Regions from separate parts of the Novosphingobium oxfordense genome, predicted to be linked through region 1. Evidence: riboswitches for the same ligand, from Rfam matches in the RefSeq annotation. Region 1 holds a riboswitch; the other holds the start of a gene.
The links. Region 1 has a riboswitch for fluoride ahead of WBP07_RS20775 (universal stress protein). Riboswitches for the same ligand answer to the same signal wherever they lie in the genome.

Region 1 (15,275 bases):
CGCCCACGGACTTTCCATGTCCCGCGACTGTGCACTGAAGGGATCTAAAGATAGCCGAAAGACGTTGAGACAAGGTTTGGTGCGCCGCCGGCACGCTTTTTTGGCATCGGACGACGGTGCCCATCCAAATGGAGATCTCATGTCCCTCGACAATCTATCGATCGCCCTTCTCATTGCGCCACGTGGCACGGAAGAATCGGAGTTCGTTGAACCCAAGAAAGCGCTGGAGCAAGCGGGCGCAAATGTCACCGTCATCGGCTTGGAAAGCGGAACTGCGGAAACCAACAACAATGACCTTGATCCCGGCGGCCGCTACTCCGTCGATAAGTGCTTCGCCGAGGTATCTGCGGACCGGTTCGACGGCTTGGTTATACCGGGCGGTAGCGTAGGCGCGGACAAACTTCGCGGCAGCCAGGAAGCGGTAGCCTTCGTACGCGCCTTCTTCGACGCCGGTAAACCTGTTGGAGCGATCTGTCACGCTCCTTGGCTTTTGGTAGAAGCGGGCGTCCTGAGTGGCCGAACCGTGACATCCTTTCCTACCGTACGGACGGACATCGAAAATGCCGGTGGCAAGTGGGTCGATGAGGAAGTCACTGTTGATGAGGGCTTGGTCACTAGCCGGAAGCCGGACGATCTACCGGCATTTTGCGAAAAACTCATCGAAGAATTCGCTGAGGGGCGGCATCTCCCGCGAGGGGCCAAGACCTGATGCGAAGTCGAGAGGCAGCGGCAATTGTGTGGCCGTTTCTAGTCCGACGCAAATGCCGGGCTCGTTGTGATGCCTAGAGGGTGTCGGGAAGCGGGCTCGCTTCTGTTCGGCAGGATCCTCGGTACGACCGAGCACTGTCTCGAGCGGCAGAACAGTTGGTGACGCCGATCCTCCCCTGGACGCAAGTTACTGGCGCAGCGGCAGTTTCAACGCGTCGGAATTAGTCCGACTCGAACAACCCATCGGACTTTTTCTGTAACACCTCCAATGGACTTCCGCTTGGTTGGCCGCCCCTCCCGAATCGCAGAACACGAGGCGGAGTCATATCTAGCACGCACTCCATCGATCCTGACCAGATCCGGGCAATCGCGGCTTACAGCTACAGATTATCGTCCGGAACGCGCGTTCCGTCGCAGAGACGCTGGATCATTCCATACATGGATTCAAGAATGCTTGTGGGTTTACTCGAAGAGCTTGCGCCATTGGAGAATGCCATGTCGATGTACACGCTCAAGTTTCCGGAAGACGGCAACGGCCCGGCTAAGGATGTCCGGTTCGAAGCCAGCGATCCAGGGGCGGCCCTGACTTTTGCCGCGCAGGAAAAGCCGCGCCGTCGGGCTGAACTCTGGCAGGGATCACGCAAACTTTGCGCGATCAGACAAACGCTGGGTGAGGTTTGGCGAATCGACCGACAGTAGGACATCCGCGTCAAAAGCGGACCGGGGGATTACCGGTCCGCTCTCAAAAGCTCATAATACAATTCATTTCGCAGGCCATTCGGACTTGCCCTCGCTGATGGAGGAGATAGATGAATATCTACGCACTGAGGTTCTCCGATGACGGGCAAGGGGTTGCCAAGCGACTCGAATTCAAAGCCGACGATCTCAATGCGGCGCTGGTTATTGCCCGCCGGGAAGCCGGACGCCGAAATGCCGAACTTTTGAAAGGCACTACGAGAATCTGCACCATCCGCCGGCCATCTGGAATGGTTCCGCCTCATAGCCCGTCCGTGCATTGTGTGCCAATTTAGCCAATCAACGGCGATACACTCGTCGATTTTAGAGTAGGCCACTATACGAATGGCGCTCGCCTGCAATCCGAGGCTCGATGTGTCGGAGTAGGTCCATCAATGTCTCGCCGTTGCGGAGCGCGACATTAAAGGCACAGTATTGCCGCGCGCTAACGTTGATTGGCACCTGCAGCCCGCCGCCCTCGCAGCCAGACTTCCTCATTTATGGAATTGCGCCATACACCGCCGAGAGCCCACGCCATCCGGAGATCACGCCGGGCCTCCGTTTCCATGGCGCCGATGAAACGCGGGCCGTGAGCGATCAACAGTTTTTCTATCGGACCTGAGGCAGTACATTCGACGATTCGCTGAGCTTCATTTTTCTCAGCCGCAAGAAGTTCTTGCAACGTATATCTAGCAACGACATGCTTGATCGCATCCCACGCTACGGCAGGATCATCTTCCGTTAAATCATATATCGCCCAGGCCCGATCTCGGACGTCATCCGAGACGTCCGGCATGTGCGGGAGAAAAGTAATCCAATCCGATGCCAGCTTCTTCGGGTCCATCGACCGAGATTACCAAATAAATGCAATTTTCACAAATTACCATGTCCAAAAACGTTCCCGAAATGAATATTGCGCAATATGGCATTTTGATGTGGAGCTTCCTTCTGCGGGAAGTTCGTGTGCGCACTTCCGTCCCGAATGGCGTCAATTGCGCTGCCAGCTATCCTATCGAAAATGATCCGGATTCTAGAATAATTCGAAGTGGCATTACGTATATCGGGTGCTTTTCTTCACGTTGCTACGATCCGAGCGCTGAATGGCCAAGACCCTAAACTAACCATTGTAAGTTGCACCGATGGACAGTTGGCCGTTCCGAAGGCGCGGCATCACGTTGCCCTGTTGGCCACCCAGGAACTCTGCTGGGCCAGCACTGTTTGTATCACGGGTCGTAGCTCGGCTACATCTGCCCTGGGTGATGTCGGGCGACAGGGGAGGGGCCGCCTCTTGGCGACCCCTCCTCTTCCCGCTGCTCTCGCCCGTCGCAATTACCGTCAAGGTAACCACCGCGCCGGCCGAGGGGCCGGCTAGCTGGCAAGCAAATCATCCTGCCGAACGATACCTCGACCTCTCGAGTTTGATCGCCAATGGGCAACTTGCGGTACATTGAAAGTGAGATCGAGAGGTCCGCACCGATGCGGGTGCGAACCTCTCTTTTCTTGCGACCCGCGGGCTCGATGTAGTGGTCCGCTGCTGGCGGCTAAGAGCACAAATGCGGCTATTTCAAGGAAAAAACGGCGAAAAGTGTATCAATTCCGGGCAATCAGGCGTTTCTGCAAAATCAATGACCGAAAGCGGGCCGTACAAGGATGTATCCGAGCCGCTTGAAATTACTGTCATGACTAGGATAGCGCGAACGGCAAAGAAAGACCTACTACAAGGCGGAATGGGATGAAAGAAGACGATAAGCCTCTTCCTAAATTACCATTATTCGATCTTGTCGAGTATTGAGCGAAAATAGACAAGTAATATAAGTGATTTTGGCTTGCCGCGCTTCGAACGTCCCTACCAGTTTCTCCCATCACAGGAGATCGGATGCCTCGCAACCAGTCTGCTGCAGAATCATTTCCAGAACACCCTTCGCATGATGATCACGAGGATCACCGATGGCAGAAAATTTCCTCAGCTATCTTATGAGGGAGAGTGAACGCTTGGAGCTGGCTATTGTCGTGGCCGACACCAATCAAGCGACGCTACCCGAAATCCATCGCATGCAATTCATTTATCGCGCCTTGCATGACCAGATCGCCCTCTGGCTTCGTGATCTCGCCGACGACGATGGTGGCTCGCTTCAGGCAGCCGCATAGCTCCCTCGGCCAAGAGCGGTTCTCCTTGCTCGTTGTTGCCGCGAATCTTCCGGATTACAGCCACTCTCGATTAGCCTTGAGTACGCAGGAAAAGAGGGCAACGAAAATGTCGAGACGGCTCTGCCGAAACGCCCGCCAGTAGGCACGACATACATGTGATGTTTGAGAACCAAAAAGAGGATGAACGAATGACGGAACGCAGGCTTCGCCCGGAAACCCTTGCCCTGCACGCTGGCTGGCGTGCCGATCCTGCCACGGGCGCGGTAGCACCGCCAATCTACCAGACGACCTCTTACCAGTTCCGCGATGCCGATCATGCCGCCAATCTGTTTGCGTTGAGGGAACTGGGCAATATCTATACCCGCCTCGGCAACCCAACAACGGACATCCTCGAGCAACGCATCGCTGCGCTGGAAGGCGGCGCAGCGGCGCTTGCAGTGGCGTCAGGGCAAGCTGCCTCGGCCTTTGCCGTGCAAAATCTGGCGCGCGCGGGTGATAATATCGTGAGCGGAACCGACCTCTATGGCGGAACATGGAACCTCTTCGCCAATACCCTGAGAGACATGGGGATCGAAGTTCGCTTTGTGGATCCAGCCGATCCGCAGGCGTTTGCCAATGCCAGCGACGAGCGAACCCGAGCCTGGTACGTGGAGACCCTCCCCAATCCCAAACTGATTGTATGTCCGATCGGAGATATCGCAGCACTCGGGCGGCCGATGGGCATTCCTCTGATCGTGGACAACACCGCCGCCCCCCTGATCGCCCGTCCCTTCGACCACGGTGCCGCGATAGTCGTCTATTCGACGACAAAGTACATCGGCGGGCACGGGACCTCAATCGGCGGTATGATCGTCGAGGGCGGCAATTTCGACTGGAGCGCATTTCCGCAACGTCAGCCGCTGCTCAATACACCCGATCCCAGTTATCACGGCACAATCTGGAGCGAGGCGGCCAAGCCGCTGGGGCCGATCGCCTATGTTTTGCGTGCCAGGACGGTTCTGCTGCGCGATCTAGGCGCTGCGCTTTCGCCCTTCAATGCATTCCAGATTCTTCAGGGATTGGAAACCCTGCCGCTGCGCATTGTACGTCATTGCGAGAATGCTGTGAAAGTGGCTTCATTCCTGCAAGCACGCAGCGATGTCCTGAGCGTCATTCACCCCTCACTTCAAACCGGACAGCAAGCGGAACGTGCAGCCGCAGTCCTGACGGGAGGGTTTGGGGGGCTGCTCGGCTTCGAACTCGCTGGCGGGGCCGACGCTGGACGACGTTTCATCGATGCGCTCGAACTCTTCTATCATGTCGCCAACATCGGCGATGCCCGCAGCTTGGCGATCCATCCGGCATCCACCACGCATTCACAGCTCTGCGCCGAAGAACAGACAGCCACGGGCGTTTCCCCGGGCTATATACGGCTATCGATCGGGCTGGAGCACATCGACGATATTTTGAACGATCTGGAACAGGCCTTGGACAAGGCCGCCGCATAAGCGACCCGCTCCGAACAAGATCGTTGACCGATCGGCGCCGGGAATTCCTCTTCAAAGGAGGACATTCTCGGTGACTGGATGGCCATCTCCCCGTCGCGCATCCGTTGTCTCAAAGGAGCGACGGGGGGACAGCGATCTGCCGGTCGAGACCACAACACAGCGAGCGGAGTATACGAATCCGCTATGCGGGACACGGGCCGGACACGAACCGTCCCTGCGAACAGGCTTTTCTACAAAGGCTTATGTTGGGCATTTCCTCGTAACCTGTGCGCGACCACGAAACGCCATCCCAGGGAAGATTTGATCGGGCAAGCCTCTCGATGAATCGATGCGAGGATCGTATCGTGCGGCGCAGTGCAGCTGAGCCCCTTGTCCTACCGCGGCTAAGCCTGCGCGGCTTGGCGTAACCTGTCTACAAACCTCGTCTGCCGGAGCCCGTCCTCCATGCGCCAGAGATTTTGGAAAACATCAGATCCTTGTTCTTCCATAAGCACACAGGATGCACGTTCCATGATCACAAGCGCCTTTCGTAGCCGCTGTACTTCGCTGTGCCCGGCATCGGTAAGAGCGATAATCGAACGCCGTCGATCCCGGGAGTTTGCCTGTGTTTCGATAAAGCCAAGCGCCGTTAGCTGCCGGCACCAATCGATGATCAGCGGATGAGATTGACTTAACAACGAGGCAAGCTCGGTCACGCCCAGCGCCCCTCGCTCGTCTAGTGCCAGCAAGGTGGAGGTCGTTCTGGGCGGTGCTGTTACGCCGACTTCGGGATACCATTGGCTGCCGCCGCGGATGAGTTCGTCTGCGAGGCGCCGCAGGAGATGGGCGAGATAGGCCGGTCCCTGCTGGCGAATGAAATCCTCAGCTGGCGCAGGTTCAAGATCGCTGTTTGACATAATGCGTAAAGCTTTACATAAAAAGCAGCCGGCTGCCAGCTTTGTTTCGGGGAAACGGCGATGAAATCCTTGATCCTGCCCATCCTGCTCATCCTCACGGGCGCTGCACCTCCAGCGGAAAATTGTGCGGTTGGCAGCTACCTCCTTTCAGATGGCACGATTGTCGATATCGCGGCCGGCGAGGGCGATCATCTCCGATGGCGGCGACCGGACGGTACGACCGGCGAGTTGACTGAAATGCACAATGCCCGCTGGAAGAGCACATTGGGCTGGACCGGACGGCCCGACGGAAATGAGTTGTCCTTCGATTGCGCGCGCCATCAGATGATCTTCAATAGGCGCCGCGGCAATCGCATTGCCTTCGATGTGACCGACACCACGTTCGAGGTAAATGGTGCAGTGTTGGCCGGACGCCTAGTGATGCCCAAAGGTAAACAGCGGGTACCGCTTGTTATCCTTGTACATGGAGCGGAACATTCTTCGGCGCTTCAGTCGTACTCCATGCAAAGGATGTTTCCTGCTTCGGGGATCGGCGCTTTCGTATATGACAAGCGCGGTACCGGTGCCTCGAGCGGACAATATACGCAAGACTATGCAACTCTGGCGACTGATGCGATTGCCGCGCTGCACGCCGCGAGGAAGTTAGGCGGCGATCGCATCTCCCGCGTCGGCTATCAAGGCGCAAGCCAGGGTGGATGGGTGGCGCCATTGGCTGCGCGGATAGAACCTGTCGACTTCGTCATCGTCAGCTTCGGCCTTGCGGTATCCGTCGCAGACGCGGAGCATGAGTTAATCACTGCGCAATTGACCCGCCGCGGCTACGGTCCGGAGGAAGTTTCCAAAGCCATGGAAATTTCCCGGACTGTGGAGACGCTGATCGATAGCAACTTCCAATCGGGTTACGACCAACTGTCGAAAGTTCGCGCGCGCTACGGCAGCGAAGCCTGGTTCCACGATGTGCGCGGAAGCGCTGTTGGCATTATCCTCGACATGCCGGAAGGACAATTGCGCCGCGAAGGCCCGTCACTGGCCCCGAACATTTCAATCTACTACGATCCTCTGCCGGTACTGCGCAACCTGACCGTACCGCAATTGTGGTTGTTGGCGCAAGACGATGAAACTGCGCCCAGTAACGAAACCGAACATCGCCTGTCCGCGCTAGCTCAATCCGGGCGCCCTATTACCACTGCGGTTTTTCCCGGCACAGATCACGGCATGTACAGATACGAGCTCGCCCCCGACGGTACGCGGCTGTCCACCCGCGCTCCTGACGGCTACTTCGGGATGATGCGGGACTTCGTTATGACAGGCCGCGTCCGCCGAAACTATGGTGCAAGACTCGTGAATCCGCCTCGGACAGCAGACGAATAGAGATCGCTATCAAAAACGAAGGCTCAAGCCGGTGTCCGCAGCGCAGGAAGAGCCCAAAGCCCTTGCACTATCGCCATCCAACTGTCGTCGGCAGGGCAAAACACGTCAGGTTGTCGGTGAGCGAACGCCGACGACACAGTGAGCCACGCAGCGTCCAAAGACGCTCGAAGGATTTGGCTTGGTTTGGCTATGAGATCAGCGCTGAAGCTGCGACGCGCCTAAGACTTTCCTCAAACAGGGCTCGATCACGATCGCACGCGACCGGATGTGAGGACGCATAAGAGCGCGGATCTGCAGGCATGGTGCCGAGCACCATGCCTGCACCGCGTCATCTCACGGGCACTTGGCGAACTTGCCCTTGTTGGGACCTGCGGTGTAACGGCACTTGCCATCTTTTCCTTTGGCAATCGAGGCAGACCCGCTCTTCGCGGCGGCTGAGTTCGGGCACTTGACGAATTTGCCCTTGGCATCGCGGCAACTGTTCGCCGCGAGAGCGGGCGTCGCGCCCAGCATACCTACGATTGCTACAGCAGCGATCATCTTGCGAATCATGGCCTTACTCCCTTAGTATGCACCCATGGTGCTAACTCATATGGCACGCGTGCGGCGCTGTCCGCATCTTTATCCGCGATCTGTCGGCGATTGGAGAATTCCATGGTATGCGCCGATACACCGCTCCTACTTCACGCAAAGCAATCCTCACCGCCTGAGGGGCCGATTAAAAGCCGGGACAGGAATGGTATCTGCCAGATATTTGCTTTGCCGGGTTGGCTTTCCCGCTCCGGTTGCCGCGGCATCCGGACCGTCGTGGTTGCGGCCTCCTCGGCCGAAATCGGTCAGCGGCCCTTCCGTTCTGCCCCGCAAGGGCGGCTGCGCAATACTCTTGGCCGCGCGGGAACAGAACGAGTTTCATGGTTTTCCCTTTGCTCTCCTTTCATGCGTTGGCGAAGGGGTTGGTGAAAATTGCGCGCTTGCCCAGCGCACGTTCAATGTCGAGCACCCGGTTATATTTTGCGAGGCGTTCGCCTCGGCACGGCGCGCCGCACTTCATCTGCCCCGCCCGACAGGCCACCGCAAAGTCGGCAATGAAGTCGTCATTGGTTTCGCCCGAACGGTGCGAGACCATTGTCCGCCACCCGACCTTGCGGCACAGGGCGACCGCCTCGACCGTCTCGGTGACCGTTCCGATCTGGTTGAGCTTGATCAGGACCGCATTCATCGCCTTGAGGTCGATCGCATTTTGAATGAAGTTCGGATTGGTGACGGTGATATCGTCGCCCATCACCTGAATGCGCTGGCCCTGCGCGGCTGTCAGCTCGGTAAAGCCTTGCCAATCATCCTCCGCAAAGCCGTCCTCGATAGAGACGATCGGATAGCTGTTGATCCAGCGGCCATAGAGCGCGAGCATGGCGGTGCGATCAAGGCGGCCCTGGCCCGCCCGCGCGAGATTGTAGATCCCGCCTTCGCCAAAGGATGACGCGGCGGGATCGAGCGCGATCGCTATGTCCTCGCCGGGCCTGTAGCCCGCCGCCTCTATCGCTTCGACTATCAGCTCGCAGGCCGCCTCATTGTTTTCTAGTGCAGGGGCGAATCCCCCTTCATCGCCCACGGCCGTCTTGAAGCCCCCTTTGTGCAAGATCGACCGGATCGCCGCGTAGGTTTCCGCCCCGTAGCGAAGCGCCTCGGCAAAGGTCGGCGCGCCAAGGGGCACAATCATGAACTCCTGAAAATCGAGGCCGCTGTCGGCGTGCTTGCCCCCGTTGAGGACATTCATCGACGGCATTGGAAGCAGGCAGGCCTCCTCCCCGCCGAGTTGCTGGTAGAGCGGCACACCCTCCACGACCGAAGCCGCACGCGCCGCCGCCATCGAGACCCCGAGAATTGCGTTGGCACCGAGGCGGCCCTTGTTCGGCGTTCCATCGAGGGCGATCATCGCGTGATCGAGCGCGACCTGATCGCAAACATCATGCCCCCGAAGGACGGAGGCGATTGGGCCTTCGACCCCCCTGATGGCTGCCAGAACGCCTTTTCCGCCGTAGCGGGCAAGATCGCCATCGCGCAGTTCGACCGCCTCATTGGTGCCGGTTGATGCGCCGGAGGGAACGGCGGCGCCCGCTTCCAAGCCGCTCTCGAGGACGAGCGTGACGGCAAGCGTGGGGTTGCCGCGCGAGTCGAGGATTTCGCGGGCGTGGAGATTGGCGATGCGAGTACTAGTGGACATGAGCTACCTCCGGTCAGGCAAGAACCGAGCGGCCGACGATGGCTGTCGTCTCGCTCGATGTGTAGTGGATCGTAGGCCCGCAAGAAGGTTGAAGTTCGCGACTTGCGCTGCGGTGAGGCCGTCGAGCGCCATCCACAGCGCGCAGTCGAATGGCTCGCGCCCCCACCGTGCTCGAATACGCCGACCGAGACGATGCCATCGAACCTTCGCTCCATCTGGCGACGGCCGGACATCTTAAGAAAGCCCGCACATGAATCATCAGCCTGCCTCCGCGTCGCGGTAGATCGCACGGCGTGCGCCGCTCTCAGGCTGCAGGGGCAGCCCGCACGGCCACGACACACTCCGCCGCGCTATCGCGGTAGGGGTCATCAACCGTTGGGCGGTTATAGGGGACTCCATCCCCATTCAACGATGTACGTGGCCCCGCTCGGGGAGCCCTTCGAGGTCAACCATCTCAAGCGGTCATCGCTCCATTGGATAACGGCAACGCGGAGTTTCCTGATCGTCGATGGCAAGAACGCCCGCAGCTGGCGTATCGAGCGAGCCCGGTTCTCAATGTGCGAGAAACAACGGAAGATCACAACAAGCAAGGGCATGGCGCGTCGTCCCACCCAAGAGCCATTCTATAAACTCGTTGCGGCGATAAGCGCCCATCACAAGCAGATCCGCACCGAGACAGCGTGCCTCGCTCACGATCTGGTCACCTAGACTATGGCTGTCCCGTTGAACAAGATGGACACCATAGTGGATGCCATGCAGGTCGAGCAGATCTTCGGCGGATCCAGCGAGTTCCGGACTTTTCGCAATCCGAAGCAGCGTGACTTTTCTCGCGACGCGCAACCAGGGCAGAGCACCTACCAAGGCTTTGCGGCACGGCCCTGTTTCATTCCATGCCACTACGATGTGTTCTGCAAAGCTTTGCCGGTAGTTGAACCGCCATTTCGAAGGGACAAGGAAGAAGGGATGGCGCACCCTGCGAAATGCTGCATGCAGGGCGTCGCCTCCGTCCATATTCGTCGGCCGGGCCAGTACGAGCACATCGAATATCCGTGCCTCGCTTTCGAGGTTTTGCTCTTCGGAACCGAAACGCTCCTTCCAACGCAGCGGTATATCGGCATCGGGATGATCGTTTATCCATGACTGATAGGCCGCATGTGTTTCAGCCTCTCGTTCCCTCGCCGTCCCTTCGTATCGATCGCGTAAGCTCTGGATTGCAATTTCTTCTGGCGCGGTGATCAGATTGGCCGGATCGACCACCACATGAAGCGCTTCAATCGAAGCGTCACGGATCGCGTGACCGGCAGCTTCAGCAGCGTCAAGACAAGCTGGCGCAGTCGCAGCCTCTGCTATGACGGCAAGCAGTTTGGTGGTCACAGGCCCTCTCCTCTTGTGATGCAGGAGCGGGCACTTCTTCCTACCCGCACCCCAAAGGTACTCAGTAGGAGTTATCAGCCTTTTCGGCGGTTCAAGGGGAACTCCATCCCCGCTTCAAAATATACAAACCCGGCCTGATTGCAACCTATCCGCTACGCAAGGCGTACTGGATCGCAGCTCATTTTACGCATCGCTGCGCAGCGGGGCCGAGGGCTGCAAGAATGAGACAGGCCGTTGTCTTCGTCGGCAGCGCCCGCGGATTTGCGTAGAAGGCAAATCACTACGCCTCCGACGAAATCACTCGGTTTCTGCCGCCAGTTCCCGCGCAGTTGTGTCTTCGCTGTCACCCCCCTTGGGTCGATGGTCAATGTCACACGTATATGTATACGAGGACCTGGATGGAGAGCAGATCTCAGTGGCCCGCGCAGAGCGTTCCCGCACATCGCACGGGTCGGTCAGTTTGACACACATCTTCCTGGATTGCTGACTTCGACACCAAGTTTCATCACGCGGCGGTGATCGGTACAGCCGTAATGCTTGTGATTACGCGATGGCATTCCATGATGCATTCACCCTTCGCCTGCGAAAACACCGCCCGGCTACCTTTCCTCACCGGCCCCCTGAGATTACCGGAGCGGCGGGGCACTAGGCAGTTCTCCGCTTGAATTCCATGGTCCGAAAAGAGATTGTACAGGCGTTGCTGCAAGGCAGGTTGATGCCGCCCGCAATCTGGAGAGCATCGCCGCGTTCGGGCGGGCGCGGACTGCGATGGTTACGGGTACTATTGTCAACGACAAAACCGCGTCGTCTGCCGCAAGGCCGGCACCCGACATGGAAAGGAGTGAGGGGACGCTGTCCCGGGGGCGCCGGCAAGCGTTCAGCGATCGGATCTGCCGCGACTTTCACGATCGCGTGCATAGCTGTGATCGAGGGGAAAAGCGGGCAACCAGGCTTCGCGGCGAACCGTCCAGTTCTCGTATGATGGGGCAAATCGGTCCGGTGCATCGAGAGCGCCGAGATGTACCTCCACCTCATCGCGGTACCGCGCGAATACCGATGATCCGCAACGAGGGCAGAAATGCCGGCCGTTGTAGTTGCTGGTCGTGCCGGCGACGCTGACGGCCCCCTGTGGGAAGATAGCGGCGGCAAAGAACAGTGCCCCATGATGCTTGCGGCAGTCGAGGCAGTGGCAAATCCCCACGCGGTACGGCTTGCCGACCGCCGTTATGCGGACCAATCCGCACAGGCATCCGCCAGTTACCTGATCCATCTCCGTCAGTCGCGACCAAGCTTGGCCCGCAGTGCGTCGATCCGCTGGGAAGCCTCCGCCTTGGTAAGGTCCCGGGGCGGCAAGTCTTCGCCCGCCTCTTCGCACAGAGTAGTGAGGTATGAAGCCTGCGCGCCCGTCATGGGATCATCGCCCGAGACCCAGTCGGCCGGATCTTTTTCGGTGTTCGATCGGGGATGTTCGTCAAGTTTAGGATTGCGTAATTCTTCAGCCATGTGCTCATCCCTCGTTCGCTCTTCGTTCCTGAAACGGCTGGCACGAAGGCTCGGTTCCCCACTTCCGTTGATGGTCAGCCGCCGGCGACCCAGTTCAATCAGTTCGGCGGGCTTCACTTCGCGGATCAATTGATCGCCGGTACATTGGCAGGGCGCCTTGTCGGGACGCCAACGAAGCAGCTTGGTGCCATGACGGAACCGACCGGAGGTTACCTGATCGTAAACAACCTCCGCGACCAGTTCGTGCTTCAGCGCGACATAATGGCCGCTCTTGTCCGGGTTCCAGCGGCTTGGCCCGCCTGGTGCACGCCCAGTGAAGCCGGGGCCGCCTTCATGCGCCTTGACCTTCGTTGCCAGCGCAACTCTCTCAGTCGCCCGGAAAGCTGACGTGAAACCGACAAGATCGAGCCTTCCTTGAACAACGTAGAGACCGAGAAGAAGTGAGGCGACGCGTCCTTTCGCGTCTTTGCGATAGCCCCCCACAACGCAGTCGGCAGTGCGGCGCTGCTTGACTTTGCGCATTGCTCGCTGGCCCGGGAGGTAAGGCAGATCACTTTGCTTGGCTATGACCCCGTCGAGCGCACCTCCGCTCGCCGCGAGCCATCGTTGAGCCTCGCCAGGGATGGTCGTCAGTGGCGACAATATGACATCGCTTCGACCAAGGTTTGAATGGAGCGCTTCGAGGGCAGCGCGGCGTTCACTGAACGGCGCTGCGCGCATGTCCTCGTCGTCCTTACCAAGGCAATCGAAGAGGATGACCTGCGCCGGCGTCTCTCGGGAAAGCCGGGCTATGCGCGAGGCTGCTGGATGAAGGCGCGCCTGTAATGCCGCAAATGAAAGGTGATTGCCCATCGGAACGACCAGCTCGCCGTCGAGAAGCAGTCGCTCGTTTCGGATCGTGGAAATGGCATCCACCACTTCCGGGAAGTAGCGCCCCAGCGGCTTGCCGGACTTTGACCAGATTTCGATACTTTCGCCTTTGCGCTCGATGAGCGCCCGGAACCCGTCCCACTTGGGTTCATAACACCAGCCTGGTGGTTGCGGAAGGTCTCCTACCAGAAGGGCCTCCATCGGGACGACCGGCGGCTTTACGAGAGGCCTGACGGTATCGCGCTGCAAATACGTAGAGCGCTCGATCACGATGATGTGACTCCACAATCAGGCATCGGCGAGGCCAGCATACCACCGCGCATAGGGAGTGGTGTGCGCCATGCGGCGATTGAGGTCAGGCGCGCCATCATTCCACCACGCCGGCCCCCGCTCGCCCAGCGCTCGCTTTGCCCTGTCCACGTTGGCGTGAGCTGCGTCCTCCGCACTGCGATCTGCCTTTCGGCGCGCGGTATTTACCGCCCGTCGTGCGGCCATAAGCTCGCTGACCAATGCTTTGCGCGCCGCCGCCGTAAGGCGCGGATCGGACATGCGCCAAAGGCGCCCCCCCACGATGAAATAGCGACCATCGGGTGTAACCGGATAGCGGCTCATGTGACCGCCGTGCTTTGGCACGTCTGCCATTTGTGGTGGTGGAGAGGGCCAATCGATCATACAAGCCAAACCCCTCCGCAGGCAGGAGCGTTCCCGCCGGCCACGAATGAAGGCGGGTCAGCCCGGCGCGATTACGCGCCTCCGCAAGCCTGATGCAATCGTGATTGCCGATCAGACCTGGGGCCCACTCATCAAATATGCCCCGCACGGTTCCTTGCCGGACACGCTGGGATCCGGCTGGAATTCAAGCCCTGTCCCACGGATTGCGGATTGCGGAGACGGATACTTGGCATCAGGCGACGCCAGCCCCGCCAGTAACTCCGTAGACCTCGCCAGTGATGTAACTACCTTCCTGCGAGGCGAGGAGCACGTAGACCGGGGCTATCTCCACAGGCTGACCCGGACGTCCAAACTGACTTTGTTGGCCGAACTCCTTGACCTTCTCCTGAGGCTGCCCACCACTTGGCTGAAGCACCGTCCAGAACGGACCGGGTGCCACTACGTTCGCACGGACGCCCTTTTTAATAAGCTGTTTGGCAAGCGCCTTGGTATAAGCGACGATGCCCGCCTTGGTCGTGGCGTAATCCAGCAGGATATCGGAAGGCTCGTAAGCCTGCACCGAAGCTGTGGTGATAACGGACGCGCCTGCAGGCAGATGAGGCACTGCGGCCTGCGCGATCCAGTGAAGCGCATAGAGGTTGGTCTTGAGCGTCCTGTCGAAATCCTCCGAACTGACTGCGCCGATATCTTCGCGAAACTGCTGCCGACCGGCATTGACGACGAGGATATCAAGACCCCCCAGTCCGCTGACCGCCTCTTCGACCAGTTGCCTGCTCCATGCTTCGTCGGTGATGTCGCCGGGTAGCGCGATAGCTTTGCGGCCTTCTGCCTCGATCAGGGCAACGACTTCCTGTGCGTCGGTCTCCTCAGAGGCAAGATAGGAGATCGCAACGTCAGCACCTTCGCGCGCGTAGGCGATTGCCGCAGCACGTCCGATGCCCGAGTCGCCGCCGGTAATCAAAGCCCTGCGGCCTTTGAGCTTCCCCGTGCCGACATAGCTTTCTTCACCGTGATCGGGCTTGGGATCCATTTCACCGGCAATACCGGGCGCGCCCTGTGGCTGCTCGGGAAAAGGCGGTTTCGGATACTGTGTTCGGGGGTCTTGCAGCGCAAGTCGGTCAGCCATGGGAGCTCCTGTCTGATTTATCTGCACGGCCCTTGAGAGCCGGTGGATACAGGAACTTAAGAAGAAAGAGGCGATCCGGTTCCAAGCCGAAGTCGAAAGTTCGATCATGCAGGACAGTCTCATTTGAGCTGAATGCTGAGGTCTTGCACAATCTGAAAGCGCGT
Region 2 (15,275 bases), on a different replicon from region 1:
TTGACCACCGCGCTCGGGCTGGCCAGCACTGCGCTGGGCAGCCTGTTCACCGGCGGGGCGTCTCTCGCCAGCGGCACGGCCAGCGCCAGCCTGCCGATCCTGGGCGGCACCAACAAGGGCAACCTGGAATATGCCAAGGCGCAGCGCGACTATTACCTTGCCACCTACCGGGCGACGGTGCAGTCCGCCTTCAAGGATGTGGCCGATGCGCTGGCCCGGCGCGGCACCATTACCGAGCAACGCGCCGCGCAGGATCGGCTGGTGACGGCGGCGCAGAAAAGCTACGATCTTGCCGATGCGCAATATCGCGCAGGCACCGAAACTTCGCTCAACGTGCTGGTCGCCCAGCGCTCGCTCTATGCCTATCAGCAGACCCGGATCGCGACGGTCTTGGCCGACCTCACTAACCGCGTCACCGTCTACAGCGCGATCGGCGCGGACGAGAGCCTGGGCGGAGCGGCCGTTGGTGGTTGACGGCCGATGAGGAGCAGACGGTGCGTGGGCCTGGCTCCCATAGCCCGGCGCTCGCACCGCGGCTGACCCGAGCATGGCTCGTTGAGCGTCGGCCCGGTCTCATCGGCGGCGATCCTTGCCAGCAGCCGATGGACCTTGAGGCTAGTCCGAGCGTCGGGGAGTGGCTCGGACCGTGACTGGCTTTCCCTGAATCTTCCACACCCTCATCGCAATTTTGCCCCCGCCTCGCTTCGGCCAGCGCCGCATCAACTCTTAGGCATCAGCGCCTCGACCACCTGATCGACCGTAAAGCTCGCCGCCTTTGCGCGCGGGGGGAATTCCTTGAAGCTCTCAAGCCATTCGTAGACGATCGCTTGCACCGGCACTTGCAGGAAGATGCGGTCCGCAGTCCATTTGTCGTAGAGGAAGCTTTCGTCCCCACGTTCGAATGGGTCGGAGCGGAGGTCGAACATCTTCGGGACCCGCATCTGCGCGAAGGGTTCGCGCCAGACGCTTATGCCGCCGGAGTTGCGCTGCTCCTGGAAATGGATCTTGTACTTGTTGACCCGGATTGCGAGCAGGTCGCCGTCGTCGCTCCAATACAGGAAGCCTTCGCGCGGGCATTTTTCCTTGCCCGACAGGAACGGCAGCAGGTTGTAGCCATCGAGGTGAACCTTGAAGGTCTTCTCGCCGATCTTGTAGCCCTGCTTCACTTTGGCAACCAGGTCGGGCTCGCCCGCGGCTGCTGCAAAAGTGGGGATGAAGTCCTGCAACGATGCAATGTCGTTGATCAGCTGGCCGGGTTCGATCACGCCGGGCCAGCGGATTACGCAGGGCACCCGCCAGCCGCCTTCCCAATTGGTGTCCTTCTCGCCCCGGAACGGCGTCGCGCCGCCATCGGGCCAGGACATGACTTCGGCACCATTGTCGGTGGTGAACACGACCACAGTGTCATCGGCGATGCCGAGGTCTTCCAGCTTGGCAAGCAATTGGCCGACGTAGCCATCAAGTTCCACCATGCCGTCGGGATAGAGCCCCAAGCCGGTCTTGCCCTCTGATTCCGGCTTGAGATGCGTCCACACATGCATGCGCGTGGTGTTCATGTAGCAGAAGAACGGTTGATCGGCCTTGGCCTGCCGGTCCATGAAATCGAGCGCCGCGCCCAGGAATTCCTCATCCACCGTCTGCATTCGCTTGGTGTCCAGTGGGCCGGTGTTTTCAATCACCTGCTTGCCAACGCGGCCGAACTGGGGGTCTTCGGTGGCGTCGTCGGTCTCGCTGGCCTTGCATTTGAGCACGCCGCGCGGGCCGTATTTTTTCCGGAATTCAGGATCCTTGGGATAGTCGGGATTCTCGGGCTCCTCCTCGGCATTGAGGTGATAGAGGTTGCCGAAGAATTCGTCGAAGCCATGTACGGTCGGCAAATGCTCGTTGCGGTCGCCCAGATGGTTCTTGCCGAACTGGCCGGTCGCGTAACCGAGATTCTTCAGAAACTGTGCGATGGACGGATCGTCTGCGCCCAGGCCGAGCTTGGCACCGGGCAGGCCGACTTTGGTAAGCCCGGTGCGGATCGGGGATTGCCCGGTGATGAAGGCGGCACGGCCGGCAGTGCAGCTTTGTTGGCCATAGAAATCGGTGAAGTTTGCCCCTTCCTTCGCGATCCGGTCGATGTTGGGCGTGCGATAACCCATGATGCCGTTGTTATTGCAGCTGATGTTGAACCAGCCGATATCGTCCGACATGATGAACAGGATATTGGGCTTGCCGTTCGGCATGATCTTCTCCTGAATCCGACACGGAAGGAGGGATCGTACCAGCCAATTTCTGACCCCGCAGATCGGGGCAAACCCGGAAAAATCCTGGTTATGCTACCGAGAAGCGGGGCGCCCACAGCCGCAAGCCTTTGACCGTTCCAGGTAGTATAGCAAGTCGGCCTGGAGGCTGCGTTTCAGCAGCCGGCCCAATTGCCGCATTCCGTCCCGCTGCCCGATTGTCCGTTTCCAGACCAACAGCGGTACAATTGGCTTGCCGCCGCCCGCATGGGCTCCCTCCAACGCGGATCGACATCTCGCCTGCTGCGACGGCGATCAGAGTGGATCAGCCGGACAATAGGATTTTAGAAAGTCCGGATGCGTCGGCATGCTGGCTGCGATTTCGGAGATTTCGGAGCGCATTCGATCGAGATGGCTCCGCAATGCGACGTCAGGCATCATTTCTGCGAGGCGGTGGTAGCCAAGCGGATTCATGCGTTGGCCCAACAATACCGAAGTCCAGCTGTCGACGCGGAACAGTTCATCCTCCAGCTTGAAGGCACGGGCATCGTCGCGCCAGATTTCCAGGCGCTCCTTGAGTGAATCCGGAATGTCCATGGTGCGGCAACGGCGCCAGAAGTCGGAATCGTCCCGCTCGGTAACGTGGTAGTGCAGGATGATGAAATCCCGGATGGATTCGAATTCCAGCCGCGACTTCTCGTTGAAATGATGGATCAGCGCTTCGTTGCAGCCGTTGAAAGGGAAATCCTGGATCAGCCGGGTGACGGCTGCCATCATCAGATGGATGCTGGTCGATTCCAGCGGCTCGATAAAACCGCCGGCAAGCCCCAAGCCGACGCAATTGCGGAACCAGCTCCTTTTGCGCATCCCGGTCTTGAAGCGTAGCAGCCATGGCTCGATGGTCGGTTCGCCGTCGATCTCCGCCAGAAGCTTGGCCCGCGCTTCGTCGTCCGACATGAACTCGTTGCAGAACACAAGGCCGTTGCCTTCGCGGTGCTGCAGCGGAATTTTCCAACGCCAGCCTGCCTCGTGCGCGTAGGCGCCGGTGTAGGGCTGGGGCGGGTAGGATGATTTCGACTGTACGGCTACGGCGCTGTTGGTGGTGATCCAACGACCCCAATCATCGAATTCCACACCCAGGGCCTGGCCCAGCAGGAGGGAACGGAAACCGGTGCAGTCGACGAAGAGATCGCCTTCGATCCGTTCGCCTGTTTCCAATGTCAACGCATCGATGAAGCCGCTTTCGGGGTGGAGATCGATATGACGAATCTTCCCTTCGACCCGCTTCACGCCGGCGGGTTCGGCAATGGCGCGCAGGAAACGGGCATAGCGCGTGGCATCGACGTGGTAGGCATAGCCCATGTTCGGCGCGGCGTGCACCGACATGCGATTGGCCTCGCCCGCCACCCATTCCAGGCAATATTCGCCCAGTTCACCACCAAATCCGCGCGATTGGGCGTGCAGCCAGAAGTGATGGAATTCCGCCATCCAGGACGCGCGTGTGCCGATCGTTCCGAACGGGTGGATGTAGCGATCGCCAATCCGGCCCCAGTTCCGAAACTCGATCCCCAGCTTGAAGGTCGCCTGTGCGGCGGCCATGAACTGGTCTTCCTTGATTCCCATCAGATCATGGAAGCTCTTGAAGGTCGGCACGGTGGACTCGCCCACGCCAACGGTCGAGATTTCTTCCGATTCGATGAGCGTAACGTCGATCAGCGGTCCGAGATGACGCACCAAGGCCGTCGCAGTGACCCATCCGGCGGTGCCGCCCCCTGCTACCACGACTCGCTTTACCACACGGTCCGATGCCGGATCCTGCTGCATGCTCATTTCCCATGATGCCGGCGTTCGCGCCGCATTGTACGATATTGGAAACGCCGAACCCGACGGGGCGCGCGGTCGGCCAGGTGTCTGTGTCAGATGGCGGATGAGGCGGGACGATCCGCCAGTTCATCCTGATCCTCGTTCAGTGCGCCCAACGCACCGCTGGCCCGGGCGCGACGGCCATAGACGACTTCGAACAGTGGAGAGGCCATCAGCGTCGTCACCAGCGCCATGACGACAAGCATGGAGAACAGCGCGGGGCCGATGATGCCCTTTTGCAGGCCGATGTTGATGATTATCAGCTCCATCAGCCCGCGCGCGTTCATCAACGCGCCGACGGCGAGCGCGGTGGGGTTGTCCTGTCCGGTCAGTCGGGCCGCTGCCCAGCAGGCCGCGCCTTTGGCGATGATGGAGCCAGCCAGGATGACCAGCGCGACGCCTACCAAGGCAACGCTGTTTACCAGCGTAAGCTGCGTGTTGAGGCCGGAAAAGGTGAAGAACATCGGTACCAGCAGAGCCAGTGTGAAAGGCTCCATTTGGTTCTTCAGTTCGCGGCTCAGCAATCCGCGCGGCATTGCTACGCCCAGCAGGAAGCCACCGAACACCGAATGGAGGCCCGCCGCGTCCATCGCCCAGGCACAGAGCATGAATAGCGCGACGATCGTGGCGAGCAGGGGCGGCGTGATGCGGCCTTCCCGCTCGGCCCAGCGGGAGAGCGGCGCCAGCAGGCGCGGCCCGGCGGTCAGCATGAACAGCGCGAAGAGCCCCCCGCCGAGTACGGCTTTCAGCGCCACTGCGGTACCACCGCCAAAGCTCGCGAGCACGATCGCAAGCACCGTCCAGGCGCCCACATCGTCAATTGCGCCAGCGGAAAGCGACAGCGAGCCGAGCGGCGTACGCGAAAGGCCGCGCTCCTGAATGATGCGGGCGAGAACGGGGAAAGCGGTGATCGAGATCGCAGCGCCCATGAACAGTGTCGCCTGGAACGCGCTGACCTGCGGACCGAACAAGTTTAGGTTGAACAGCCATGGCGTCATCGCGACGGCGACCAGAAAAGGCGCGGCCATACCTGAGAGTGACACCGCGACGGCGCTGCGGGCGTTAAGTCGGAAATGGTCGGTGCGGAAACCGAGCCCGACCAGAAACATGTAGAGGCCAACGCCCAGCTGCGCTCCGACGTAGAGCACGGATTTGGTTTCGTTCGGGAACAGTAAATGCTGGATATCCGGCGCGACAAGTCCGAGCAGCGAGGGGCCGAGCAGAATGCCGGCGATCATTTCACCGATGACCTGAGGTTGATCAAAGTATCGTTTCAAGAGCCAGCCCGTTGCCCGGCATGCGGCCACAATCACGAACATCTGCAAGAAAAACGCAACGCTCAGTTCCGCAGGACTCATCCGCCACTCTCCTTAGCACCCGCCCTTTCTCGGTGCGGTGTGCGGACGCGAAATGAGACCGCCGCACACATTGTCGCAAGTAGTTTCTTGCTTGGGTGACAATCTCGAAAGCGAATTTCGTCTGTAGGCTTTGTAATGTTGCCAATGCGCCACAACCCAAGGATTTCAGCGATTGATTGCGATGTCATATTCGTGAATTTGGGTCCCGCTGAGACGGTCGTGAGAGCAATTTGACGATAGGGAATCGGCCGCGTCCCGAGACGCTGGACTGGAACTGGAAATTCTTCACGAAACGTTGCCCGCTTTGCGCTCGTTTGTACCCGGACGAACGTTCCGCACCTGTCAGAAGAGATCATCAGCGCATCGCGTTTCACGGGCGACTGCGTCCATGTCGCTGTCTTTCTTCGCCTGCATGACCAGCGCACGATAAAGAGGCTCTGGGAGCCATAAACTGCTCGGCGCATGCGCCGGCTTGTCCGCGGGTTCATGGAGACGCGGATCCTGCCGATCTTGGGGAACGTGACTTTGTGCTTGGGGGATCAATGTTACACCCCGGCAGCATCTTTCGACGATTGATGGCGAATGTCGCTCCGTCGCGCGCGCGCGGTGCGCAGGGTTTCCGGCGTGAAGTGCGTTCCTGCGGCTCTTTTCGGAACAGCGATGCGTTGCGAGAGGTATATGCCGTTATGTCCCGAACAGATGTAGGCAACGAAGCACGCGACCGCGAGCGGGACCGCGTGGGTCCGGCCGAACAACTCAATGCCCATGATCGTGCAGGCGAGCGGCGTATTGGCGGCCCCCGCGAACACCGCGACGAAGCCGAGTGCCGCAAACAGGTCAAGCGGTGCCCCCAGCAGCCAGCCCAGTGCATTGCCAAGCGCTGCCCCAATGAAGAACAACGGCGTCACTTCGCCGCCCTTGAAGCCCGCGCTAAGGGTCACGACGGTGAAAAGCAGTTTGAGCGCCCAACTCCATCGATCGACGGGGCCAGTAAAGAAGCCTGCTATCGTGGGATCGCCCGGGATGACGGACCAGACGCCAAGGCCAAGGTAGGCGCGCGTCCCCACGATCCAGACGAGCAGGATCACCATGATACCGCCCAACCCGGCACGGCTCGGGCCATAGGGAAAGCTGCGCTTCAAGAAGCCGCCCAGCGCGTGATTGGCTTCTGCAAACACATGGCCGACGAGCCCGAAGGCGACGCCTGCCATGGCCGCCTTGGCTACCAGCAGGGGCTCAACGAGAAGCCTGGCGGAGTCGGGCGTCACATAGCCAATGTGGTAAACTGTATGATGAATGCCCCAAGCATGGCACGTCCAGTCGCCCACGAGTGCCGAAAGCAAGCAGGGCATGATCCCGGCATATTCGGTTCGCCCGATCGCCAGAACCTCCAGCGCGAAGACTGCACCTGCCAGCGGCGTTCCGAAAACCGCGCCGAAACCCGCCGCGACACCCGCCATTAGCAGGATCCGCATGCTAGGCGGATCAAGCCTGACCAGACTTGCAATTGCGCTGGCAATGCTGCCGCCAAGCTGCACGGCAGTACCCTCGCGTCCGGCGGATCCACCGAACAGATGTGTTGCGATAGTGCCGATAAAGACGAGCGGGGCCATGCGCAGCGGGATGCCGCCACCAGGTTCATGGATTTGCTCGACAATCAGATTATTGCCCGCCTCCACGGAGCGGCCGACGCGGTCGTAAAGCCAGGCGATGGTCGCTCCACCAACCGGAAGGAAGTACAGTAGTGAGGGGTGGTCGAACCGTGCACGTGTCGCGGCATCAAGGCTCCATAGGAACGCCGCGCACAATGTTCCGACTATTGCAGCCATCGGTATCAGCAGCAGCGTCCATCGGGCCACGGACATTGCGTGATCTTGGCGATCGCGCATAGACGCCGCCAAGTTGAACTGGGTGAACAGATTAAAAAATATCGCGCGCACAATTCCTCCATTGCTGGCTAGCAGCGTCAGGTAGGAATCATCGGCCCTTGCGAGGGCGGTTCGGCCAGACAGCCCGGCGGAAATCCATCGCCGTGCGGAGGCATATGTCGGCTCGAAGCTTGGCCGTCAACGGGCCTTCCGGAAGCTCCAAGCATAATTTACTCAGGCCTCAGGCGCCAAGGCTTCGATGATGCGGCAATCGCCAATGGTCGTGCCGGAACAGCAGTCCAGTTTGCGCACCAGTTCAGCACGCAATTTGGCAAGATCGGTCATTTTGCGGTCGATCTCGGCAATGTTCGCGGCAGTGATGGCGTCTACTTCGGCGCAGGAGGCTTCGGAATCGTCGGCAAGTGCAAGCAGGATCCGCACTTGCGCCAACGAAAAGCCCAGATCGCGCGATCGCCGGACGAACGAGAGCCGGTTGAGATGGACCGCATTGTAGATCCTGTAATTGCCTGCCGTCCGGGAAGGCTCGGGGATAAGCCCCTCCTTCTCGTAAAAGCGGATCGTTTCGACGCGAGTGTCGGTCAATTTCGCAAGATCGCCGATTTTCATGCTTGACCCTATAGCGGCTTCAGGGTGCATCAGTCCAAGCCATATTCAGATTGTCGGATGCGAATCATGGCTCATGACTGTTGCTCGAAGAAGGGCGATACGCTTGCACAACTGGCCGGGAAGAAGGACCAGCGCCGCGTCCTGATCGTCGTCATGGTGATCAATTTCGCCATGTTCTTCTTCGAATTCGGCGGCGGCCTTGTGGCGCGATCATCGGCCTTGATGGCCAATTCGGTCGATATGTTGGGCGATGCGATCGTCTATGCGCTCAGCCTCCACGCCCTGCATCGCGGAGCGCGCTGGGAGGCAGGAGCCGCGATCGCCAAGGGGCTGATCATCCTGGCCTTCGGCCTGGCGGTGATCGTCGCAATCGCGAACAAGATCGCGCATGGGGTGCCACCTTCTTCGTCGCTGATGCTGGCGTTCGGCGGGTTGGCTCTTGTGGCCAATGTGACATGCCTTGCGCTGCTTTGGCGTTTCCGCAAGGCCAACGTGAACATGTCGAGCACCTTTGAGTGCTCGCGCAATGATGTCGCCGCGAATGTCGGTGTGCTGGCGGCGGGCGGGCTGGTCGCACTCAGTGGAACCGCATGGCCCGACATCGCGATTGGGGGCGTCATCGCCGTGATCTTTCTGCGTTCAGCCTGGCGAGTGCTGGGTGAGGCCATTCTTGTCTGGCGCGCTTCGCCTCCTGCTGCGGGTGGAACCTTGAGGTGACATCCGGCCTCCGATCCCGTACGGCAATTGCCATGTCTCGCTGGGGCCTCGCGCTGATCCTGATGCTGCTGTCGTCATTCATGGCGACATCGGCCATTCATGCCCAGGAGCTTTCGGGCAGCGTCATCGTCGAGTGCTCTGGCTACGTCCATAGCGAAGGCGACGCCGATCAATCGCCCGGCGATGCGGACAAGGGCGCGCCGCATCATCATGCGGGCTGCCACGGCGGTGCTTCGTTCCTGCCGGCACGGGATATGGTTCCCGAACTCTCCGATATGCTGACCCAGCCTTTGCCGGCTGCGCGGGCCGACGCGCTTGGTCGCTGGATTTCCGGTCCGGATCTGCGCCCTCCAATCGCCTGATTGACGCCGTTGGCCGCTGACCTCGCGCTTCGGCGCGCGCGGCCCCACGCCCATCAATCAGGATAGATTTCATGTACAGGATCATGGCAGCCTTGCTGGCTGCAACGTCGTGCGCCGTCGTCGCGCAGGCGCAAGAGATTGCAGCGCCGGCTGCGGCTCAGCCCGCTGCACTATTTACGCTGGAGGATGCGGTTGCAGCGGCCGGGGGCAGCGCGCCTGCCCTGGATGCCGCGCATGCCGGCATCGACGCTGCCGCTGCGGCGCGCAAGGTTGCGGGGCTACGCCCCAACCCGACCATGCAGACGCAGGTCGAGAACGTGGTCGGCACCGGGCCTTATTCCGGTTTCGATCAGGCAGAGACAACGGTCGGCCTCAGCCTTCCCATCGAACTGGGTGGCAAGCGTGGGGCCCGGGTCGCGGTCGCCAAGGCGCAACTGGATCGGGCCGCGCTGGAAGCCGCGATCGCACAAGTCGATGTGCGGTTGCAGGTCACGCAGCTCTATGTCGAGGCCGTTGCCGCTGAGCGACGGGTGGCAACCCAGCGCAATCAGGTGCAGATCGCCCGCGATGCCTTGAAAGCCGCGCAAGTGCGGGTCCTGGCCGGACGGGCATCGCCCATAGAGGAACAACGCGCCGACGTTGCCCGGGTCAATGCCGAGGCCGGCCTGGAGCGTGCATCGCGCCTCGCTGACGCAGCGCGGGTCAATTTGGCCAGACGGATAGGCGGGCCGATTGCCAGATCGTTGGACAGGGGCCTGCTCGATCGTCTTCCTGCCGCTGGCGACTATGGCCCTCGCGAAGCTGCGAGTGCGGGAACGCTGGCGCTCGCCGCCGCCGACGCGAATCTGGCGGTTGCCGATGCCGATATCCGGCTCGCCCGCTCGCAGCGCGTGCCCGACCTTCAGGTGGGGCCGGGCCTGCGCCGATTGGAAGCCACCAATGACTTCGCGGCGGTCTTCTCGATCTCGATACCGATCCCGGTGTTCAATTCCGGGAAGGCTGCCGTTGCGCAGGCTGTGGCGGAGCGATCGCGGGTCGAGGCGCAGCGCCGGGTGACGGCGCTCGATGTCGAGCAGGCGATTACAGACGCGCAAGTCCAGGTCGACAATGCCGCCACGACCGCGCGTGCCGCCAATGGGCCGGCGCTCGCTGCCGCGCAGGAAGCCGCCAGGATCGCCCGCATCGGCTACCGCGAAGGCAAGTTCGGGCAGCTCGACCTGCTCGATGCCGAACGCACGCTTGCCGAGACCCGCATGGCCGCCATCGATGCACTCGCAGCTTACCAGAATGCCCGCGCACAGCTGGAGCGCCTGACCGCGCCCGTCGTCGCGCCTCAGGGGGAAAACTGATCCATGAATCGCAATACGTTCATTTACGCCGTCCTCCCGCTGTCGCTCGCGCTTGCCGCCTGCGGCAACTCGCAGGATGGGGCGTCCAAGGAAGAAAAGGCGGCGGGCGAAGCCGCTCACGCCGATGAAGGCAAGATCACGCTGTCGCAGGAGCAGATTGCTTCAGCCGGTATCCAGATCGGACGGCCGACCATGGGCGGCTCCGGCACTCTCGAACTCCCGGCCACCATCGAAGGCGATCCGCAGGGCACGCAGGTCGTCTCCGCGGCAATCGGCGGGCGCGTGGTGGCGCTTCCCTATAACCTTGGCCAATCGGTCGGACGCGGGCAGACGCTGGCAGTGATCGAGAGCCGGGAAGCAGCGATGCTGAAGGGCGAAGTCGAAGCGAGCCGCGCGCGTCTGGCACTTGCGAACTCGAACCTGGTGCGCGAGCAGCGCCTGTTCGCCCAGCGGGTCTCGCCCGAACAGGACCTGATCGCCGCCCGCACGGCTGCGACGGAAGCGCGCATCGCCTACAACCAGGCGCAGGGACAAGTCTCGGCAGCTGGCGTTGGCGGCGGCGGCCTCAACCGCCTCGGCATCACCGCGCCGATCTCCGGGCAAGTCATCGCGCGCAGTGTCGTGTTGGGCCAGACTGTCGATGCCAATGCCGAACTCTATCGGGTCGCCGACCTGTCGAGCGTGTCGCTCGCGCTGAATCTGCAGCCGGCTGATGCCGGGCGCGTACGTGCGGGCAATACCGTGACCGTTACCGCGCCGGGGCGTACCGCCACCGCCACGGTGACGTTCGTATCGCCCGCGCTCGATGCGCAGACCCGCCTCGTGCCCGTTATTGCCTCGCTCGACAATCGCGCCGGTCAATGGCGCGTGGGAGAGCCGGTGACGGCTTCCGTCCAGCTTTCGGGCGAAGGCGAAGACGGCGTAGTGCGTGTGCCGAGCACCGCGGTTCAGACCGTGGAAGGCAAGAGCGTCGTCTTCGTGCGCACCAAGGCGGGCTTCCAGGTCGTTCCCGTAACGCTTGGCGACAATGTCGGGGATTCCGGGGCCGGCGGCTCCGTGATCGTTCGCTCGGGTCTCACGGGCACCGAGCAGATCGCCACTTCCAACAGCTTCACGCTCAAGGCCGAACTCGGCAAGGGCGAAGCGGCGCACGAGGACTGAGCCGATGATCGCCCCTATCGTCAACTGGGCGGTCCACAAGCGCTGGCTCGTCCTGCTGCTGACTGCCATTGTCGCCGTAATCGGCGGCGCTGCCTTATCTCGCCTGCCGATCGACGCGGTGCCGGACATCACCAACAATCAGGTCCAGATCAACGTCCGCGCGCCCGCGCTTTCGCCCGAACTGGTCGAGAAGCAGGTCTCGTTCCCGATCGAGACCGCGCTCGCCGGCATCCCGGGCCTGGAATACACCCGCTCGCTCAGCCGGAACGGTTTCTCGCAGATCACTGCGGTGTTCGACGAGAGCACGGATATCTACTTCGCGCGCCAGCAGGTGGGTGAGCGCTTGATTGGTGTGAAGGAAAGCCTGCCCCAAGGCGTCAATCCCGAGATGGGTCCGATCGCCACGGGACTGGGTGAGGTCTACATGTGGACCGTCCGCCTTGAGCATCGCAAGGACGACAAGCACGTCCCCGGTGAGCCCGGCATGCAGCCGGACGGGAGCTACATCACCCCCGAGGGCGAACGCCTGACCAACGACACCGACAAGGCGACGTACCTGCGTACCGCGCAGGACTGGATCGTCGCCCCGCTGCTCAAGAATACCAAGGGGCTTGCGGGCGTCGATTCCATCGGCGGCTATACCAAGCAGTTCCTTGTCGTGCCCGACGTTCAGCGCCTCGCCGCGATGAACCTGACCCTGACCGACCTTGCCACTGCGCTGGAGCGCAACAACACCAGCGTTGGCGGCGGGTTCGTCAACCGCAACGGCGAAGGCCTTGCCGTGCGCTCCGATGCGTTGGTGCGCAACGCGAACGAGCTGGAGAAGATCGTCGTTGCTGCGCGCGTGGGCGTGCCGATCACGCTGGGGCAAGTCGCCACGGTCAAGACCGGACAGGCAATACGCATGGGTTCGGCTTCCGAAAACGGCACAGAAGTCGTCGTCGGCACCGCAGTGATGCGCATTGGCGAGAATAGCCGCACGGTCGCGACGGCCGTGTCCGATCGTCTGCAGGAGATCAACGCCTCGCTACCGCCGGATGTCGTGGTGCAGCCGGTGCTGGATCGCACGGACCTCGTCAACTCGACGATCAAGACCGTCGCCAGGAACTTGGGCGAAGGTGCGTTGCTCGTCATTATCGTGTTGTTCGCGTTGTTGGGGAACTTCCGCGCGGCCCTGATTGCGGCGATGGTGATCCCCGTCACCATGCTGCTTACCAGCTTCGGCATGCTGAAGACCGGCGTTTCGGCCAATCTCATGAGTCTTGGCGCGTTGGACTTCGGCCTCATCGTCGACGGCGCTGTCATCATTGTCGAGAACGCCTTGCGACGTATCGCCGAGGAACAGCACTACAATCGCCGCCTGCTTTCCGTGCAGGAGCGGCTCGCCACCGTTGCTGCCGCCGCGCGCGAGATGATCCGACCTTCGGTCTATGGCCAGGCGATCATCATCCTCGTCTACGTGCCGCTGCTGACGCTCACCGGTGTCGAGGGCAAGACTTTCGTGCCGATGGCGCTGACGGTTATCATGGCGCTCGCTTTCGCCTTTGTGCTTTCGCTGACGGCGGTGCCGGCGGCGATCGCGATCTGGCTCTCCAACCGCGTGGAGGAGAAGGAGGGCCGTATCATGACCTGGCTCAAGGCGCGCTACGAGCCAGGTCTCGACAAGGCGATGGAGCGGCCGGCAATCACGGTCGGCGCGGGCGTCGTCGGTTTCCTGGTTGCCATCGCTGCGTTTCTCTCGCTGGGACAGGTGTTCCTGCCCCAACTCGACGAAGGAAACGTGCTGATCCAGGCGCTGCGCATTCCGGCCACTTCGGTCCAACAGAGCCAGGCGATGCAAGTACCGCTTGAACGGATGATGTCCAAGCAGCCGGAAGTGCAGTTCGTTTTCTCGAAGACGGGCACCGCCGAACTCGCGGCCGATCCGATGCCCCCAAACGCCACCGACATGTTCGTGATCCTGAAGCCCCGCGACCAATGGCCGAACAGCAGTCTGACCAAGGACGAACTCGTCGAGCGTTTCGAAAAGGATCTGAACAACTTCCCGGGCAACGCCTACGAGATCACGCAGCCCATCCAGATGCGCTTCAACGAACTGATCGCGGGCGTGCGCGGCGACATTGCGGTGAAGGTCTTCGGTGACGACTTCAACGCCATGAATGCCACGGCCGAAAAGATCGCCGGAGTGCTGCGCCGCACCGAAGGCGCGACGGACGTGAAGGTGGAACAGACCACGGGCCTGCCCATGCTCGACATTCGCGTCAACCGCGATGCCATGTCGCGTCTGGGCGTGACTGCGCAGGACGTGCAGGACGTCGTCACCGCCACGCTGGGCGGGCGCGAGGCCGGCACGATCTACGAGGGCGATCGCCGTTTCCCGGTGGTGATCCGCCTGTCCGAAGCACAGCGCGCCGACATCGGCCTGCTCCGGCAAGTGCAGGTGCCGATCGCCGGAGGCGGGTTCGTCCCGCTCGCGGGCGTCGCGGATATCAGCATCGTCGATGGTCCCAACCAGATCAGCCGCGAGAACGGCAAGCGCCGCGTGGTGGTCCAGGCCAATGTGCGCGGCCGCGATGTCGGCAGCGTGGTCGAGGACGCTCAGGCGGCTATTGCCAGCGAAGTCCGTCTGCCGCCGGGCAGCTACCTGGAATGGGGCGGGCAGTTCGAGAACCTCGCTTCGGCGCGGGACCGCCTTCAACTGGTGATCCCGGCCTGTTTCGTGCTGATCCTGCTGCTGCTCTATGGCGCACTGGGATCGGTCAAGGAGGCTGCGATCGTCTTTACAGGCGTGCCCCTGGCACTGGTTGGCGGCGTCCTGGCGTTGTTCCTGCGCGGCATGGACTTCTCGATCTCCGCCGCCGTCGGCTTCATCGCGCTCTCTGGGATCGCGGTGCTCAACGGGCTGGTCATGGTGTCCTCGATCCAGGACCTCATGCGCAAGGGCATGGAACGGGCCGAGGCTGCTCGTACCGGCGCCATCCAGCGCCTGCGCCCGGTGGTGATGACGGCGCTGGTCGCAAGCCTTGGCTTCGTGCCGATGGCGCTGGGCACTGGCGCAGGTGCGGAAGTGCAGAAGCCGCTGGCGACTGTGGTAATCGGCGGCCTGATCTCGGCCACGCTGCTGACGCTGTTCGTCTTGCCGACGCTCTATGCCCGCTATGGGCGGGAGCAACTGCCGGGCCAGGAAAACCTCGACGAGCCGCAGCATCCGATCGACAGTGACGGTGAGCCTAAAACACAGCACTGAAGTACCGGGGAAGGCTGTGCCACAGCCTTCCCCCATCGGACGTACGTGGGAAATGACGGATGATATGGTAAGTGAAGTACTTCCACAGATAACAGCAATCACTGCATTCAGTGCGCGTCCTGCAGCGCTTCTCGGCCCCGTCCTATGGCTTGCGAACTGTTCTGGTCCGACCGGACCGCTGCTTGACTTTGATTTTCCGGCCGAGGGGCCACGCTTCAACTGTCTCAAGTCCCCGGCGGCTCTATAGAGCGTAGCACATTCTCTTCAGAAACCAGCAGATCGTGAGTTTTGGGCGAGATAGTCCGGGATATGGAAAGTCACTAATTGATGACTATCGATGTCTCGTGCGTCATTTCGCGAATGCTATGTGCCGCAAAGGCAAATCGAAACTGAACGAGAGCCGGGAAATGTGCCGGCCTAGTTCCAGAAAAGTGACTTCCTGCCTGATCTTGCCCGTTTTTTCCAAAGTTCGAGATACATCCACAATCCCGAAACGGA

Region 2: linked by a shared signal. The riboswitch ahead of WBP07_RS29395 (voltage-gated chloride channel family protein) and the one ahead of WBP07_RS20775 (universal stress protein) in region 1 are both predicted to bind fluoride.

What each region holds. Positions count from the first base shown of each region.
Region 1 is NZ_CP147007.1:162,602-177,876, reverse strand. Features, by position in the region: gene WBP07_RS20825 (type 1 glutamine amidotransferase domain-containing protein) at 140-709, shown strand; gene WBP07_RS20820 (hypothetical protein) at 1,204-1,407, shown strand; gene WBP07_RS20815 (hypothetical protein) at 1,518-1,739, shown strand; gene WBP07_RS20810 (DUF6869 domain-containing protein) at 1,889-2,287, opposite strand; gene WBP07_RS20805 (hypothetical protein) at 3,391-3,591, shown strand; gene WBP07_RS20800 (O-acetylhomoserine aminocarboxypropyltransferase/cysteine synthase family protein) at 3,780-5,078, shown strand; gene WBP07_RS20795 (MarR family winged helix-turn-helix transcriptional regulator) at 5,462-5,974, opposite strand; gene WBP07_RS20790 (alpha/beta hydrolase family protein) at 6,035-7,345, shown strand; gene WBP07_RS20785 (hypothetical protein) at 7,679-7,897, opposite strand; gene eno (phosphopyruvate hydratase) at 8,280-9,566, opposite strand; fluoride riboswitch at 9,919-9,978, opposite strand; gene WBP07_RS20775 (universal stress protein) at 10,119-10,940, opposite strand; fluoride riboswitch at 10,999-11,060, opposite strand; gene WBP07_RS20770 (GFA family protein) at 11,818-12,210, opposite strand; gene WBP07_RS20765 (ATP-dependent DNA ligase) at 12,216-13,583, opposite strand; gene WBP07_RS20760 (hypothetical protein) at 13,602-13,955, opposite strand; gene WBP07_RS20755 (SDR family oxidoreductase) at 14,218-15,111, opposite strand.
Region 2 is NZ_CP147008.1:1,493,054-1,508,328, forward strand. Features, by position in the region: gene WBP07_RS29375 (efflux transporter outer membrane subunit) at 1-474, shown strand, start outside; gene WBP07_RS29380 (arylsulfatase) at 720-2,228, opposite strand; gene WBP07_RS29385 (tryptophan halogenase family protein) at 2,541-4,049, opposite strand; gene WBP07_RS29390 (cation:proton antiporter) at 4,142-5,446, opposite strand; gene WBP07_RS29395 (voltage-gated chloride channel family protein) at 5,992-7,386, opposite strand; fluoride riboswitch at 7,411-7,487, opposite strand; gene WBP07_RS29400 (helix-turn-helix domain-containing protein) at 7,549-7,941, opposite strand; gene WBP07_RS29405 (cation transporter) at 8,008-8,658, shown strand; gene WBP07_RS29410 (hypothetical protein) at 8,691-9,020, shown strand; gene WBP07_RS29415 (TolC family protein) at 9,092-10,369, shown strand; gene WBP07_RS29420 (efflux RND transporter periplasmic adaptor subunit) at 10,373-11,530, shown strand; gene WBP07_RS29425 (efflux RND transporter permease subunit) at 11,535-14,777, shown strand; gene WBP07_RS29430 (PepSY domain-containing protein) at 15,195-15,275, opposite strand, start outside.